3 regions of the Planococcus sp. BI3 genome follow, and region 3 is predicted to be linked to each of the others. Evidence: riboswitches for the same ligand, from Rfam matches in the RefSeq annotation. Region 3 holds a riboswitch; each other region holds the start of a gene.
The links. A riboswitch is a leader RNA that binds a small molecule or an ion and turns the genes downstream of it on or off. The one in region 3 is predicted to bind thiamine pyrophosphate.
Positions count from the first base shown of each region.

Region 1 (5,797 bases), 1.5 Mb from region 3:
CAGGGATCTTTGACGTTCCAGCAAGTTCAGGCAGATTTTGCGCTCAACGAAGCAAGAAAGAATATGGATCTGGTTTTGGCCGAGCTTACAGAGCAATCTCCGGACGCAACGGTTTATGTAATGGGTTATTATTTTGCCTATCCGCATGTCCGTGACAGCCAAAAAACGGGGACCGCTAAACAGCTTGATAGACTCAATGCCATTCTTAGGCAGTCTGCAGATAAAGCAGGAGCCGTGTTTGTCTCGGTAGACAAGCCATTTGGTGGAAATGCAGTGGATAAGGTTCCGAATCCATCCGATGTCCACCCGAATGCCGCTGGCTACCAGGCGATGGCGAATGCGTTCTTCGATGAATACCAGGAAGCCTGGACGGTTGAGGATCTGGAATTGCCGGCTCCGAATCCATTGTCTTTCGAACAGATCATGGAAGCGCAGGATCAAGAGGAGCAGGAAGATCAAGAGGAGAGCGACTCTGAAGAAACCGCACAGCGTCCATCTGAAAGCAGTCCAACCGGTTACTTTGCATTAAGAGAAGCAATGCCTTATATCTAGAAAAGCGGAAGCGCCCGTGTAGCTCTGCCGGGCATAAGACAGACCAACGAAGTGGCGTTCTTTGCCACATAGCTGGGTTGGCTTATGACCCGAAGAGCTAGGCGCTTGCAACTGGACAAAGAAAAGCGGAAGCAGCCGTTAAGCCCCGACAAGCGCAAGTTCCCGTGAAATATAAGCTAATTTCTTAATCCATAAAAAAACGTTCCGGCATACAGATGCCGGAACGTTTTTATTTTAGCGTTTTTTCCCACGCGTAGTAGGTTGTTTTGTAGAAGCTGGTTGTCCAGCCTTGCCTTGTTTTCTTTTATTCAATACTTTGCGGATGATCGGGTATGCGATGGGGCCATATTTTATCGCAGATTTCAATAGTCTTCCAATTGCCATTTAAATCTCTCCATTCATGAGGGTAGTTATTGTTGCTTTCCCGATTTTTGCAGAATGCAAACCTGTTTAAGCAGATTGTGCATGAGCTAAAAGGATATCCTTGTATGCATGGACACTTGAAATCGTTACATATTCAGCGTTGCCATGCCAGTCATCGCCGCTCGGGCCGAATTCTATGGCTCCTTCACCGCCGGTCACTGCTGCATAATAGCGCGTATCTGCCGCGCCATGTTGGCCGAATAAAACAGGTTCCTGATCAGTGGTATCTAGAATCGCCTTTTGGAGGCTTTGGATATACGGATTTTCTTTTGTTGTTGTCAGGGCCGGAGTGGATCCTGATGCTTTATAGTCCATATCGACATTCAACTTATCAGCCAATTCCACTAGTTGGCGGACGATTTCATCTTTATCCTGTCCCGGCATAAAGCGGATATCGTAGGACATTTCGCAAATTTCAGGAACAACGTTATAGCGGTCTCCTGCTTTAATGATGGGCAGGTTGACAGAAGGCTGCTCGTAATATTCCGTTGATTCTTTCCGGAAAGGCAGATCTGCGATAGCCATATGGAACTTCATCGCGGATTCGATGGCGTTGATGCCTTCCCAAGGCCGGCTGCCGTGGGCAGGTTTGCCCTTGAACGTCATATCCATCCGCAGGATGCCTTTGGATTGCAGTCCGACTTTTAATCCGGTAGGTTCGCCGCAAATGACGAAGTCGCCATGGAAGCCTTGTTCAACCAGCCACTTGGATGTATTGCGCCCACCAATTTCTTCATCGGTAACGATATGCAGCTGCACGGTTCGTTCTAAGCTGGAGCTGTCCAACTCGATAAAGGCCTGCATCATCGCCGCAACACCGGCTTTCATGTCAGCAGCGCCGCGGCCATAGATCCGGTCCTGTTCCTCGACTGGCACAAATTGTTCCTTGTGGCCTGGAACGACGTCGACATGTCCATTCCAAATAATCGTCTCTGTGCCTTGCCCTTTAGCTGCGGTCAGCATCAGATAGCCTTTATTGTCATGGACAGTGACGGTTTCGCCTTTTTCCTTTAACCAATCGGCACAAAAAAGAAGAGCTTCATTGGCTCCTTCCTTGGTATCACTTTGGATTTTAATCATTTCTTTTAACAACTCAATCATATTTTCGGCTAGCCCAGAATCTCGGCTGCCTCCACCACCTTTCAACTAACTTTATTATTCACTTCTTTACCCTTTCTGGCTATCTTAAAACAGCCTTGCATAAAAGAGAAGCCTTGTGTACAATACAGGTGATTGATAAATATCTGTATACACCACAAGGGGAGCTTTTGCTGAGAGTGAACATCTGTTCTTACCCTTTGAACCTGTAAGTTAATACTTGCGCAGGGATGTGGATGGAAACCGGCCTTTACAACGGCGCCAGGCTCTGTCCTGGCGTCGTTTTTTATATGGTTTTATTCACGGCCCTTCTGGTGATGTGCATAACACATTGAAGGAGGAAGTCATGAGAAATAAAAAAGTATTGTTAATGATGGAAATTGCTATTTTCGCAGCTCTTGGATTTGTATTGGACTTTATCTCGTTCCGCATGCCTCAAGGCGGTTCAGTCAGCCTGGTGATGATTCCGATTGTCTTGATCGCTTTTAGAAGAGGCGTCGGTGCCGGAGTGCTGACTGGAATTCTGGTCGGGCTGCTGCAGATTGTGTCCGGGTTTATCTCGGTGGCACCTTTGTCGTTCGGTTTCGTCGTCATGCAGGTCATATTGGATTATCTTCTGGCATATGGAGTCGTAGGGCTTGCGGGTATCATGCGTACAAAATACCTGCAGTATGCACATGCCAAGCTGACTGGGAAGATGCTGACAGCTATCGTAATGGGAGTGCTGATTGCTTCTGTACTGCGCTATCTCGTGCATGTCATTACAGGCATCCTGTTCTTCGGCATGTTTGCGGAAGGCAATGTGGTCATCTACTCGGCGGTCTACAATGCCACGTATATGATTCCGGTGTTCCTGCTCGCTGCCTTTGTCTGTGCTGCGCTTTTTGCGGCGGCACCGAAATTGGTGGATGCGGAAGCTTGAAATTCAGAAGGCTGTCCCTGGACAGCCTTCTTTTTTATGATCAGTTTTTCGGATTTGTTGAAACGGGTCAGGAGCCTGTGGTTTGATTTTGTGGTATAATTCTTGAATAGAAAATCTTGAAAGAAGGTTCATTGATGATAGCAACTACTGAACAAGATATTGAAATGTTAAAAAAAGCCGGCCAAATGGTGGCTGAAATTCGGGAAGCGATGAAAGCAGCTACCAAAGCTGGAGTCACTACGAAAGAAATCGACGAATTGGGCGGCAAATTGTTCGAAGAGCTGGGCGGCGTTTCCGGCCCTAAATCAGAATACGATTTTCCTGGATTCACCTGCATCAGCGTCAATGAAGAAGTGGCGCACGGCATTCCGGGCGATCGCGTAATCAAGGACGGGGATATCGTCAATATCGACGTTTCTGGCTCATACGAAGGATTTTTCTCGGATACCGGCATTTCCTTTGTGGTAGGCGAAGGGCATGCGGACAAGGAAAAAATCTGTGAAGCGGCAGCTTCGGCCTTTGACCGTGCGATGACAAAAGTCAAAGCCGGTGCGAAACTCAATCAAATCGGCAAGGCAGTCGAACGTGAAGCGAAAGACCAGGGCTTGTTTGTCATTAAAAATCTGACTGGCCATGGCATCGGCAAATCGCTGCACGAAGCTCCTCAGCACATCCTGAATTATTATGATGCATGGGAGACGACCATCCTGAAAGAAGGCATGGTGCTGGCAGTAGAGCCGTTTATCTCACAAAAGGCCGAGCACATCATAGAATCGGGAGATGGCTGGACATTCATCACGCCAGATCAGTCATTGGTGGCGCAAATCGAGCATACTGTACTTGTTACCAAAGGCGAACCGATCCTGTTGACCAAACTGAATAAATAATGATTTTTTAAAAATTTCCAAGGATCCGGATCATTTGCCGGATCCTTTTTATTATTCAGTTTGTAATCAAAGTCTGGCAATAAAAAAACTGTGGACGAGCTCGTCAGAAACGAGTTGTCCACAGTTTTACTGAACTGCCGGAGCAGTTCTTTTTTTAATCAGCAGAATACCGGTTAAAATGACGCCGCTCAGGAAAAGGGCAGCCGTTGTCACCAGCATTTCATCTGTTCCGTGCTTAACAGCAATTCCGATGAATGCCCAAATGAAGACCAAAGCAAAGGGGATGTCCGCATGATGGAAGCGGATGTGCAAAGCAAGTGCAGTCGCGACTGTCAGCATGATCACCGTCCATAGCTGGTCACTGAGTCCCCAGCCGCTCCAATTATAATAAGTCAGGACAAAACTGATGTTGGCGATGGTTGCGACACTGATCCAACCCATGTTAACTGAAATCGGCAGCCGTTCAGTAATCTTTCTATCTGAATTGCTGTATTGCAGATAAAGGGCGATCAATGCCACCAGGTAGCCGAGCATTGCAACGATTGACCAGGCAAAGAATTCATAATGCCACAAAAGAAGCCAAGTGATATTGAAAAGGCAGCTTAAAATGAAAAATAAGGCAATCTTGGATGAGGGAGTTTCTCCCTTTCTTAACCGCACCCAGAAAGCGATGATCCAAACAGCCAATAAAAGATAGATGATGGACCAAATTGAAAATACATAACCGGCTGGCGTAAACAGGACCAGAAGCCGATTGGATATTTCGCCTGTGGTTTGGCCATTCAGCGGCAAGGTGTTTGCTAAAGTATTCATGACAATCACAGCAATGAAAGCAATTGTCATAAGCAAAATACGAATCATACGAAATCCCTCCTTCTTTTCAGTATAACGGTAGCCGTTTCAATCAACAATTATCCGTTTCCAAAAAATCTCCAAAAAATGGCGATAAGGTGAAGTGTTATACAAGGAAGTGGAATATTGTTCCGGTTCAAGAAAGAAAAATGATATACTAATAAGTGTTTTTAGAAAATTAAGTTTACCAGGGGGCAATATCATGACGGTTAAATTTTCGGAAATTTGGGATTTGGAGACACTATTTCCAGGAGGCAGCGAATCACAGGAGCTGCGCCTGCATATGGACGAGGCAGTAACGAAGCTTTCTCAATTTGAAGAGCTGGTCCATAAATTTAAAGTACCGGCTGCAAAAGAAGATGCCCTAAAAGTGGCTGGCTTGCTTGAACAGATGAGCCATATAATGCGGCATCTGAGCCAATCAGGTGCATTTATCGGCTGTCTGATGGCCCAGAACACCCAGGATAAAAAAGCAGGCATTTTGGAAAGCGAAGCTTCCTCACTATCTGCCCGTTTCCAAAACTCTTTTCAGAAAATCCAGCAGGACCTGTCGAAGACTGAAGAAGGTGTATGGGCAGAGCTGCTGAACGAAGAGCCGTTGCGTGAATTCACATTTGTGTTGAATGAATGGCGTGAAGAAGCGAAGATGCTGCTTTCTGAAAAAGAGGAAAACCTGATCACTGCGTTAAGCATCGATGGTTATCATAGCTGGAGCCAATTGTACGATATGCTGGTCGGAGAAATCAGCGTGACGGTCACTGTAGACGGCGAGTCAAAAGTGCTGTCGGTTGGGCAAGCGAATAACTTGAGCTCCCATAAAGATGCAATGGTCCGTAAGGAATCCTATGAAAAATTGGAAGAGGCATGGACAGATAAAGAAGAGTTTTTTGCAAAAACCTTGAACTCTATAGCTGGATTCCGTCTGGAAACCTATAAAAAGCGCGGATGGGACAATCCATTGCAGGAACCGTTGCATATCAACCGCATGAAACAGGAAACATTGGACGCCATGTGGGGGGCTATCAGCAAAAATAAGCAGCCATTCGTCGATTATTTGGATCAA
Region 1 is NZ_CM155266.1:1,550,276-1,556,072, reverse strand. Features, by position in the region: gene AC1MEO_RS07965 (SGNH/GDSL hydrolase family protein) at 1-552, shown strand, start outside; gene AC1MEO_RS07960 (hypothetical protein) at 787-936, opposite strand; gene AC1MEO_RS07955 (M20 family metallopeptidase) at 1,003-2,076, opposite strand; TPP riboswitch at 2,224-2,321, shown strand; gene thiT (energy-coupled thiamine transporter ThiT) at 2,420-2,995, shown strand; gene map (type I methionyl aminopeptidase) at 3,130-3,882, shown strand; gene AC1MEO_RS07940 (TspO/MBR family protein) at 4,009-4,743, opposite strand; gene AC1MEO_RS07935 (M3 family oligoendopeptidase) at 4,937-5,797, shown strand, end outside.
Region 1: another riboswitch for thiamine pyrophosphate. It lies ahead of thiT (energy-coupled thiamine transporter ThiT); the one in region 3 lies ahead of tenA (thiaminase II).

Region 2 (5,797 bases), 1.3 Mb from region 3:
GTAATCGCGGTCACTCCATTTTCCATGTATACATCCTTGGATTTGAGAAAGAAATAAGTGACTGACTTCTGAGTACTCAATTGTTCTCGCGCCATTTTCTTGATTCTCCTTTTCCCATTTCCATGTGGTTCTTTATGAAAATAAAACCAGCTCCGAACAGGGCAATATTTGTGAATTAACCGAACCACAACCCCTTTTCTCATGGGAGTCCGCTTTGACTGCCTTTTCATCAGAATAAGATTGTTTTACACCTTTATTTAATTACGGAGTAATTCCCCAAATACAGCGCCACCTTCAATTTCTTCTGGTTTTTTAATGATTTGGCCTTTTTTATACATGGAGTAAGCTGTTTTTTTCGACAGAGTTTTTTGTTCTCATTGTCCAGAAAGCCGATGGAAAAAGTTTTCCCATCGGCAGTTTGAACAAATTCCAGAAGCTTAAAATCCACTTCTTCTGATAACATTTCAATTACCTCCCATTTCATGTTCTTCTTCCAGTCGCTGGCTCAGGAGTCTTCTTGCAGTTTCATATCAACACTTTTTTCAGCATATTCTTCAAATACAAGCATCTGCACACTTTCTTGCATGCCAATAGTGCGTAACTGCAAGTCATCGGACAAACCAAGGTTTTTTTGTAATGGACGGAACTTGCTATTCAAGAACCAGAAGCGCCTCATAAAGACATCCTACAAAATGTTCAGTGGGTTCCAAGCAATTCAAGTTGCAGACAGCACAAACCATCTGCCATCGTCATCACTTGCTGCAAGCAGTATGTTGGAAATAAGAAGGCCTGTTGTTTGAGCGCTGACGTGATAAGAGAAATTTCTTCAGTCAGCAGGAAAACTTCAACCATGTTAACAGCAGACCTGCCTTCCAGAATTCCGTAAAAGGACACTTCTATATTCAGTGAATAGTAAAAGCAGGATTTGCTGGTCTCCCGTTTAGCTGCTCGTTTCTTTCTGAAACCCTAAATTCCCGAACTCCATTCAACTTCTGTGTTCATTACCTGGCTTATTTCTACTGTTGCCTGTGCCAATGGATCTTTTCCTACCACTTAACCCAACCCTTCCGCGTTTAGTTTACAGAATTGATAATCGGCGCAGCTTTCTAAAGTGCCCAACATTTGTTCTGCTAAGCAGAATGGCCTCTCGATAAAGTTTTTTAACGAGTACCGGGTTAGTTGATAAAATAGTCCGGGTTTCTGGACCTTTATCTTTCAGATAAAATGCGGGCAAATATCCGAATAATGAAGATGCACATCACCATTACTTTTAACCTATACTTTCCATGTATTTTGTACTTCGATATTTCTCACGCTTGAAGGTTTTTTGAAAAATGATGAACTTTGGATAAAAAAAGTCAACCTCATGGGCAAGTTCTTCTGCTAATTGATTTTGCATAAATAGATCGGGCAGTTTTCACAATTTGTTTCTGACTTTAGATGCTCGGGATTGTGAAGAAGGAGTTTCTTTTACTCGAGGTCAATAAACCACGCTTTTTTAAATCATTCAGCATCCGGTTGGCCACTTCCTCCATCATTCCGCAAAGGTTCACTAGGCCCTGGTTGTTAGCATCCTATCAATCATAATCCCTTTTTCTGTTTGCTCCCCGCAGCTGTTAGAAAGTCTGATCACGATTGATACAGCGCTCCTTTTTGCCATGCAACAGCAAAGCTCGAAATTTCGTTTGGGTTTTCAGCTATCCGGATCCTTCAGAAAAACCGCGTAATTTATCAAAAATAAGACTAGTTTTTAACGGAGTTAAGATAGGACTATAGATTCACTTAACTGCAATAAAAAATTATTTTATATAACTTTTTATTACCTTTAGACTATACCCACTTCCAATAGATGTAAAGGTTATTTGAATGTTTTTTTTATTCAGATTTCTTTCTTTTTTTTTGATCTTATAGCATCTGACCGCAATAATGAGCATCAATGAACGGGATATCTATCTGGACAAGCAGAGTGGTAAAAATTTTGAACGGGCAAATTAGCAATTGCTAAAACGAGTTATTCGAAAAGGAGACATTCTATATATCCATTCGCTGGATTGGTTCTGCCAGAACAAAGAAGAGATTCTGCAGAGACAGAATGCCCTCACGAAAAATATTGAAATCATTGCAAAATAACACTGAAAGTCACAAATCCATTTCAAAGGGCGCTATTTGTGTAGATTTTCTCCCATCAACTCTCAAGCGCCGGCGCATCCATAGGCTAGGCGGAGCGATGAAAAAGGTGCTCTTCCTAGTTCAAGCACTGGAGCAATTGTCTTTGCCCAGCCCAAAGCGGCCGAAGCCATTCCAGCACACCAATCCAAACTGCCACTTCGCATATCTTTCCAATCTCCCTCTTTACATCCCCCACCACTTCCACTACACTAAACCCATCGGGAACAACCCGAACACAAAAACCGCATACCGTTTACTGCACTAGGGGTGCCCACTATGGCTGAGATGCAAGCGCAAGCTTCGATCCCTTAAAACTCGATCAGGATAATACCTGCGTGAGGAAGTGCGGCGCATTTCTGAAATAATTCCTTTTGGTTATTTGTAGATTATGGCTGCATCTTCGCGGATGCGGCCTTTTTTGTGCAAATTTTTAGGAGGAATGCTGATATGGAACCATTGCAATGCGGGACCAGCCCGATTGTCGGATTTCGCTTTTCGCTACATCCGATGACCGGCGATTTCATCAAAGTAATCAAAGGAGCCTTGAACGAGACGGACACGTCGAACGTTTGGATGCATACCGACGATGTCTCGACCGTCATACGCGGCAAACAGAATCATGTCTTCAATGTTGCCAAAGCACTGGCGTTGCACACTGCGAAAACCGGTGAGCATGTCGCGCTGTCCGGCACCTTCTCGATCGGCTGCCCCGGCGATTCTTCGGGCGACGTCTATCTGGAAAAAGACGATGTGCTGTTGAACACCGATGACACCAAGCAATACGTCTCTTCCCAGTTTGCCTTGTACCCGATGAACAATCCGGATTACATGGCGGCCATCTACCGGGAAGTGGACCGCGCCAAAAAATTGGGCGTCTTCAACGATTCGATGCATTACGCCAGCGGCATCCACGGCGATATCCATGAGGTCTTCACTTTTTATGAAGAAGCCTTTACCCATGCACGCTCCGCCGAACATCGGCACTTGGTCATGACGGTATCGATGAGCCTCAACAGCCCGTCCCATGGAGGTGCGTAAGGTGCTGAAATCATGGAAATTAAAAGAAGTTGTGCTGATGTCGCTGTTTGCGGTCGTCTTCGGCATCATCTATCTGCTGTTTGTCCATGCGGCGAATATTTGGGCAGCAATCATCGGCCCGCTCGCCTATGAATGGATGTTCGGCATCTGGTTCATCGTCTCGATCATCTGCATGTACATCATCCGCAAACCCGGCGCTGCCTTCCTGTCCGAGACGATGGCCGCTGCGATTGAAGTCTTGATCGGCAACGCCATGGGCCCCCGGCTGATTCTTTCCGGCGTCATCCAAGGGCTCGGCGCTGAAGCTGCGTTCGCATTGACTGGCTATAAGCATTTCAATATCCTGGTGCTGATGCTTGCCGGCATCGGTTCAGCCGTCTTCAGCTTCATTTATGGCTATTTCATCTCGGGTTATGCGGCACTGGACCCGTCATTTGTCGCGTTGATGTTCACGATACGCGTCCTCAGCGGCGCCATCATCGCTGGAATCGGCGGCAAGTATATCGGCGATGCGTTGCTTGCGACTGGTTCGCTCCGCGGCTATGCAATTGCGCGTGCGAAAAAAGGTGATGTGAATGCCTGAAGAAATCATTTCTTTAAGCGAGCTGTCGTTCCGCTTTCCGGAAGACGAAAAAAAAACGCTAACCGGCATTTCCTTTTCGGTCCGCCGGGGCGAACGGCTGGTCCTGAATGGCCCGAGCGGCTGCGGCAAAAGCACACTGCTGTACTTGCTGAACCGTCTGTATCCGGAAAACTGCGATGGCTTGGTTGGCGGGGAGATCTGGCTGTTCGGGAAACCCGCAGCTGACTATGCACCGGGGGAGATCAATCACCGCGTGGCCACCGTTTTCCAGGATCCCGATTCACAGTTCTGCATGCCGACCGTTGAAGAAGAATTGGCGTTCACGCTGGAAAACCTGCAGACCCCCTTCGCTGACATGGAGCCTCGCATCACGGCGGTTTTGGAAACGACAGGACTTACACAGCTGCGTCATACCGTTATCCAATCTTTATCCGGAGGAATGAAGCAGCGCGTCGCGACGGCGTGCGCGCTGATCATGGAGCCTGAGGTTTTATTGCTCGATGAACCCCTGTCTCACTTGGATCCCTATACCGCAAAACAATTTATCCACTGGCTGGAACTTCTGCAGCAAGGAGAAAATTTGACCATCATTGCCGTTGAACACCGTTTGGACAGCTGGGGTTCGTTTTTTGGACGTGAAATCCAATTGGGCTGCGATGGCCATGTCGTGGCAGACCAAAAATTCACACCGCGTCACCCGATTTCATTTCCCGAACGGCAGTCAGTTGTTCAACCGGAAACTGCGTTAAGGGCTGAACAACTCTCAGTGACAATCAAGGGCAAGCAACTGCTTTCCCCACTAACTTTTTCCGCCCGCCGCGGTGAAGTGGTGGCCATCGCTGGACCAAACGGCAGCGGCAAGTCGACGCTGGTGAAGTCGCTATGCGGCATCTACAAACGGACGACCGGTTCGATTAGATCCGACGGAATCGGCTATGTGCCGCAGTCTCCCGAATACCTGTTCCTGACACAAAGGGTCGAACAGGAAGTGGCGTTTTCGGGTGCTTCCAACCACGGCCAGCTCCGTGAATTGATGGACAGTCTGCGGCTTGAAGAAATAAAGGATGCGCATCCTTTCGCCATCAGCCACGGCCAAAAACGGCGCGTGGCGATCGCGGCCATGCTCGCGGATAAACGGCCGGTGCTGTTGATGGATGAACCGACCTCAGGTCAGGATACGGCCGCGCTGCTCGAGCTTTTCGGTTTGATTGAAGAGCGTTCCAAAGAAGGCACGACGTTCCTGATCGTCACGCATGACATGGAATTTGCGGCGAGCCTTGCGGATTCGGTGCTGCTGGTCAAGGATGGCCGGATGACCGGAAAATTCCCGGCAAAAGAAGTCTGGAGCAACAGCGAGTTGCTGGCTGAGCACCATTTGCTGCCACCAAAAGGAGTGACTCGCCTTGCGGAATCTTTTGCATGATATGAACCCGTCCGTCAAGTTTGTCCTGGTCACCCTGTCGATGCTGGCCATTGCGTTCTTTTTCAACCCGTGGACGCCGTTGCTGTTCTGGATTGGCATCATCCTGCTGCAGCTGACGATGAGCCGTATAAACTGGAAACTGTGGCTGTTGTTCATGCTGCCGTTTTCCATCGGCGCTTTTGGCTATTTATGGACCACGGTTGTTTTTGGCGCAGACACTGGCGGAACCGTCATCCTTTCATTTGCCGGAATCGATGTGACCGACGAACAATGGGCGCGCGCATTGTCTCTCGCTTTCCGAGTCATGGCGTTTTCCACTCTGTCCCTGCTGTTCGCTTTCACCACTGATCCCGTGAAATTCATCATGAGCCTTATGCAACAGCTCAAGCTGTCACCAAAACTGGCATACGGCGCCATGGTCGGCTACCAGTTCCTGCCCGTCATGAAAGATGAGTTCACCCAGATCCAGCAGGCGCAGCGGCTGCGCGGTGCAGATAGTGAAAAACACAGCTGGCAGCGGTTATTGGGCATGCGCCGCGTGTTGATTCCGATGCTGGCAGGCGCTGTCCGGAAAGCGGAACGTT
Region 2 is NZ_CM155266.1:504,705-510,501, reverse strand. Features, by position in the region: gene AC1MEO_RS02655 (hypothetical protein) at 1-26, opposite strand, end outside; gene AC1MEO_RS02650 (hypothetical protein) at 254-463, opposite strand; gene AC1MEO_RS02645 (hypothetical protein) at 506-658, opposite strand; partial or broken gene AC1MEO_RS02640 (recombinase family protein) at 1,933-2,115, shown strand; TPP riboswitch at 2,423-2,528, shown strand; gene AC1MEO_RS02635 (YkoF family thiamine/hydroxymethylpyrimidine-binding protein) at 2,617-3,207, shown strand; gene AC1MEO_RS02630 (ECF transporter S component) at 3,209-3,790, shown strand; gene AC1MEO_RS02625 (ABC transporter ATP-binding protein) at 3,783-5,213, shown strand; gene AC1MEO_RS02620 (energy-coupling factor transporter transmembrane component T family protein) at 5,194-5,797, shown strand, end outside.
Region 2: another riboswitch for thiamine pyrophosphate. It lies ahead of AC1MEO_RS02635 (YkoF family thiamine/hydroxymethylpyrimidine-binding protein); the one in region 3 lies ahead of tenA (thiaminase II).

Region 3 (5,797 bases):
TCCACTACATGTAGAGGTGAACGAGATGACAAAAGCTACTAAAGGTAGGGGTTATGTCTACTCTTTACATTATCACATCGTATGGTGTGTTAAATACCGGAATGCCGTCTTAATCGGCGACGTCGAACGCGACACCAAAGAGGTTCTTCGGGAGATTGCGGATGAACAAAAAATTGAAATTCTCTCACTCGAAACAGATAAAGACCCTGTTCATATGCTTATCAGTTGTACGCCACAACAGACGAACAAATCAACTGGAAATGAGGGGAAACCGCATGCTGAAAGCCTATAGCTATCGGCTGTATCCAACGGCGTCGCAACAAACGTATTTTGCGAAAACGTTCGGCAGCGTGCGGTTTCTCTACAACCAGATGCTGGCTGACCGGAAAGACCATTACGAAAAATACAAGCACGACCCGCAACTGTTGCGGTCAATTAAGCCACGTATGTACACATCGTTCAAACAGGACTTCCCGTGGCTGAAAGAAATCGACAATCTGGCGCTGGCCAATGCGAAACTCAATTTAGACGCGGCGTACCAGAAGTTCTTCAAACAAGGCGCGAACTTCCCGGTGTATAAATCCAAACATCGGTCAAAAGCCAGTTACAAAACAAACAATCAAAAAGGGTCGATTCGAATCGAAGGCAAACGCATCAAATTGCCCAAAATCGGATTCGTCAAATTCACGCAGCACCGGAAGTTTACGGGCACCATCAAGTCCTGTACGGTGCGCATGAAACCCAGCGGTCATTATTATATTTCCGTGCTTGTCGAGCAAGACGACCTGTTGTGGATTCCGGCTCCGCATAAAATCGGCATCGATTTAGGGCTAACCGACTTCGCGATCACCACAAACGATGCGGGGATTTCAGAAAAAATAGCCAATCCCAGATATCTGCAAAAAGCGGAAAAGAAATTAAAACGCGCCCAGCAACGGTTGTCGCGCAAACAACACGGCAGCAAAAACCGGGACAAGGCGCGAGTGGTCGTTGCAAAAAAACACGAAAAGATTGCCAATCAGCGCAAAGACTTTTTGCATAAGTTGTCTCACCGGATCGTTCACGAAAACCAAGTGATCGCCATCGAGACGCTTTCCAGCAAAAACCTGATGCGGAATCGCCGGTTGGCCAAAGCCATTGCGGGTGTCAGTTGGTCTGAATTCACGCGCCAGCTCGCATACAAGGCGTTGTGGCTGGGGCGTACGCTGATTAAAGCCGACAGATGGTACCCATCCAGCCAAATCTGTTCGGCCTGTGGGGATAGAGGTTCCAGGAAACCCCTGGCGATTCGTTCGTGGACATGTACACTTTGTGGAACACACCATGACCGGGACATCAATGCCAGTCAGAATTTATTGGCACTGGCGTTATAAGATTCAAGTAGGAGGCGGGAACCGTCTTTTGAGCCTACCGTAATCATTCCCGCTGCATGCGCTGGACGTTACAACAGACGCACGCAAGGAAGATGTTTGTAGGAAGCTCGCGGCTTTAGTCGTGAGTAGTTCACAAGCTGGGAAAAAGGTATGACAATGGCGCTCTTGCCGTATCGGATTTTAATCTGCACATTCTAAATGAAGAATTCATCGTCTTTGTCGGTCCATCAGGGTGTGGAAAGTCAACCACTCTCCGGATGATTGCGGGCTTGGAGGAAATAACGGAAGGTGAATTTTATATAGATGGCAAGCTGATGAATGGGGTCGAGCCGAAAGATCGCGATATTGCGATGGTTTTTCAGAATTATGCCTTGTATCCAGATTTGACGGTATTTGAAAAGTAGAGGCTATGAAGGCAAAGCGGTGACCTTGGGGATCCGTCCGGAGCATATCCATGTCAACAACGAAGATTTGTCAGGCATGCCGGCGAGTGAATTCGAAGCGGTCATATCGGTTGCTGAATTGACAGGAGCCGAAACGATCCTTCATGCGGTTTATGCAGAGCAGGAATTTATTGCGCGTGTCGATGCTGCCACGACGATTGAACCCGGCCATACAGCAACGCTGGCATTCGATATGGCCCATGCCCATTTCTTTGATGAGGAAACGGGAAATCGCATAAAGACTATTGAATTATCAGAAAGTATGATATAGTGATTTCGAAAACACAAATAAAAAACACCACTAGGGGGGCCGGATATCGGCTGAGACGAGCATAAGCTCAGACCCTTTGAACCTGATCTGGATCATACCAGCGGAGGGAAGTGGCGACCGTCTGCTATTTCTTCTATCGACTGCATACGCCGCTTCCCTTTGCCGGGAAGCGGCGTTTTTTGTTTGCCAAAAAAGCGTCCGAAAAGCCGGGCGCCCACAAAGGAGATAGTGAAATGACATTTTGTAAAGAAGTAAGAAAAGAATGCGACAGCCTGTGGCAGGCGAGTTTTGATCATCCGTTTGTGAAAGGAATTGAAGAGGGAACTTTGCCGATTGATAGATTTCGCTTTTACGTAATGCAGGACGCCTATTATTTATCGCATTTTGCAAAAATGCAGGCTATTGGCGCATCGAAAGCCACAGATCTGGAAACCACCCAGCGTTTTGCCTTCCATTCTGCACATACCTGCAGTGCTGAGCTGGCGTTGCATGAATCGTTCATGGAAATTCTTGAAGTCACAGAAGAAGAATGGGCAGAGTTTGAACCTTCGCCGACTGCTTATGCGTATGTATCGCATATGTACCGTTCGTCAGAAGGTGATTTGGCGGATGTGCTGGCGTCCATCCTGCCCTGCTATTGGCTTTATTATGAAATCGGAGAACGCTTGAAAAATGCCAAGCCGGATCATCCCATCTACAACCGGTGGATCGCAACTTATGGTTCCGAGGAGTTCGGCGCACTCGTCAACGAACAGATTTCCCGCATGGACCAATTGGCGGAAGGGCTGTCCGAAATACGCCGGCAGGAATTGAAAAACCGTTTCCGCAAGAGCAGCTATTATGAATGGAATTTCTGGGACCAGGCATGGAAAAAAGAGTCGTGGTCCGTAGATTCCATCGGCAAGGTGGGTGTTTAATATGTTTGAGCAGATAAGAAATGAAAATCCGATTGTCCACTGCATCACCAACCATGTGGTCTCCAATTTTCAAGCCAACGGCCTGCTGGCAATCGGAGCATCCCCAATAATGGGAGAGGCGCCTGAAGAAGCGGCAGAGCTTGCTGCATTGTCGCAGGCATTGTCATTGAACATCGGGACTTTGCAGGCAGAATCCTTGAAAAGCATGCTGATTGCCGGAAAGGCGGCCAATCATTTGGGGATACCCGTTGTACTGGATCCTGTTGGAGCAGGGGCCAGCAGTTTCCGGAAAGAGGCAGTTCGCGAAATTTTGGACACAGTTGACGTCAGCGTCCTTCGGTGCAATGCAGGAGAGCTTGCAGCTGTAGCTGGGGAACAGTGGGAGTCAAAGGGCGTTGATGCGGGAGAAGGACTCCTGGACATCAAAACGCTTGCCGTTTCCACTGCCAAAGAATTGGGGTTGATAGTGGCAGTCACCGGAAAGTCGGATATTGCCACTGACGGGAAAACGGTGACGGCAATCCCTTTTGGTGATCCAATCATGGCTTCAATTACAGGAATGGGCTGTTTATTGAGCAGTGTTGTGGCTGCCTGTCTTGCGGTCCGGCCGGAAGATCCTTTAGAGGCTGTCAGCAACGCACTGCGCTTTTATGCAATCGCCGGTGAAAAAGCTGGAAAAACGGCTGTTCTTCCAGGTGATTTTCAACTAGCTTTCATTAATCAACTCGCCAGTCTGACGGACAACGAAGTAAAAGAACATATCTATTTACAGGAGGGAATGCTATGAGCAAGATTCCACAAACCTTGACGATTGCCGGATCAGATTCAGGGGGAGGCGCCGGTATCCAGGCAGATTTGAAAACATTTCAGGAACTGGGTGTCTATGGCACATCCGTCATTACAGCGGTAACTGCACAAAATACGACAGGAGTCTCTGCCATCTATCCAATGACACCCGATGCCGTTCAAGCGCAATTGGCGGCAGTAGGCAGTGATTTTGAAATTAATGCTTTGAAAACGGGAATGCTGTTCAATCCGGAGATTATTAAAGAAACTGCTGGAGCGATTCAACAATTCAACTGGAAGAATGTGGTCGTGGATCCAGTGATGATTGCCAAGGGCGGTGCAAACTTATTGCAGCAGGAGGCAGTGGAAGCATTAAAAACTCATCTGCTGCCTTTAGCTTTGCTGATTACGCCGAACATTCCAGAAGCGGAAGCACTGACAAGCATCACAATCACTGATGCTGCCAGCCGCCGCCGGGCCGCTGAAAAGATTTTATTGCTGGGGGCACAGGCTGTCGTCATTAAAGGCGGACATGGAAGCGATCCGGAATATGCAGAAGATTATCTGCTGCAGATGAACGGAGAATCGGTGCTGTACCGCTCAGCCCGGATTGCGACAGGCCAGACACATGGCACAGGCTGTACATTTGCAGCGGCAGTGACCGCACAGCTGGCGAAAGGGCAGGAGCTGCAGGACGCCATCCATACGGCAAAGCAATTCATCCAGGCCGCACTTAGTGAACCATTGAATATCGGATCGGGGCATGGGCCGACCAATCATGCAGCGTATAAAGCGGGACGGTCAGGCAGCAGGGAGGTGGCGAACATTGAAGTTTTTCGATAAGCCGGCAATCTATTTCATAATGGGTTCACAAAATTCGGGAGCCAAGCACCCTGTTGCTGTATTGAAGGCGGCATTGGATGGAGGCATCACCCATTTCCAATTGCGTGAAAAGGGCGATGAAGCTTTGACGGGATCACCATTACTCGAATTCGCTTTACAGTGCCAGCAATTGTGCCGTGACTATAACGTTCCTTTCATCATCAACGATCGGGTCGAACTGGCATGCCAAATCGGAGCGGACGGGGTACACGTCGGCCAGGACGATTTGGCTGCTGGGCAGGCACGCAAAATGATAGGGAATGAAAAAATTCTGGGTGTTTCCGTCCATTCCTTGGCGGAAGCGGAAACAGCTGTAAGGGACGGGGCAGATTATATAGGCATGGGACCGGTCTTTGGGACGAATTCAAAAGCCGATGCCAAGGAGCCTGCTGGCGTTAAAGAGATCCTGATAGTCAAAAATGAAATGCCTGACCTGCCGATTGTGGCCATTGGCGGCATTAACCCGGGAAATGCGGGGGTGGTATGGAAATCCGGGGTTTCAGGAATTGCCGTTATATCCACGATAACCGAAGCGGAAGATATTGCAGCCCGGATTACAGCTCTAAAAGCCTTCGATAAAGAAGGTGCCAGGAAATGAAAACAAAAAAACTGATCGTTATGGCAATGTTCGTCGCAATTGGAGTGGCGGGGTCCGCCTTTGTTTATTTTCCTGCGGGAATTGCCCGCGCATATCCGATCCAGCATGCCATCAATGTTATTGCCGCTGTTCTTTTTGGGCCCGGTCCCGCCGTCTTGATCGCCTTTCTGACCGGGATCGTCAGAGTATTGACGGGGACCGGGTCTCTGCTGGCTTTTCCTGGAGGAATGATTGGGGCATTACTGGCAGGGCTGATGTATGCAAGGTTCGGAAAAATCTGGCTGGCTGCATTAGGGGAAGTGGTGGGCACTGGGATCATTGCATCTTTGGTCGCCGTACCCTATGCCCGGATTTTGCTGGGTACTGAATTTGCCGCTTTATTTTTTGTTCCTCCATTTTTCATTTCCAGTCTGGTCGGGGCTATACTGGGCCTCATTTTAGCACCACGTCTTATAAAGGCGGATCCCCTGAAAGTCTGGCAATAAGACGCAGATTTTTTGAGGGAGACGTTTATAATTTCGTAATTG
Region 3 is NZ_CM155266.1:3,067,410-3,073,206, forward strand. Features, by position in the region: gene tnpA (IS200/IS605 family transposase) at 26-292, shown strand; gene tnpB (IS200/IS605 family element RNA-guided endonuclease TnpB) at 276-1,373, shown strand; partial or broken gene AC1MEO_RS15375 (ATP-binding cassette domain-containing protein) at 1,511-1,771, shown strand; gene AC1MEO_RS15380 (TOBE domain-containing protein) at 1,797-2,087, shown strand; TPP riboswitch at 2,110-2,213, shown strand; gene tenA (thiaminase II) at 2,321-3,004, shown strand; gene thiM (hydroxyethylthiazole kinase) at 3,006-3,791, shown strand; gene thiD (bifunctional hydroxymethylpyrimidine kinase/phosphomethylpyrimidine kinase) at 3,788-4,633, shown strand; gene thiE (thiamine phosphate synthase) at 4,617-5,270, shown strand; gene thiW (energy coupling factor transporter S component ThiW) at 5,267-5,755, shown strand.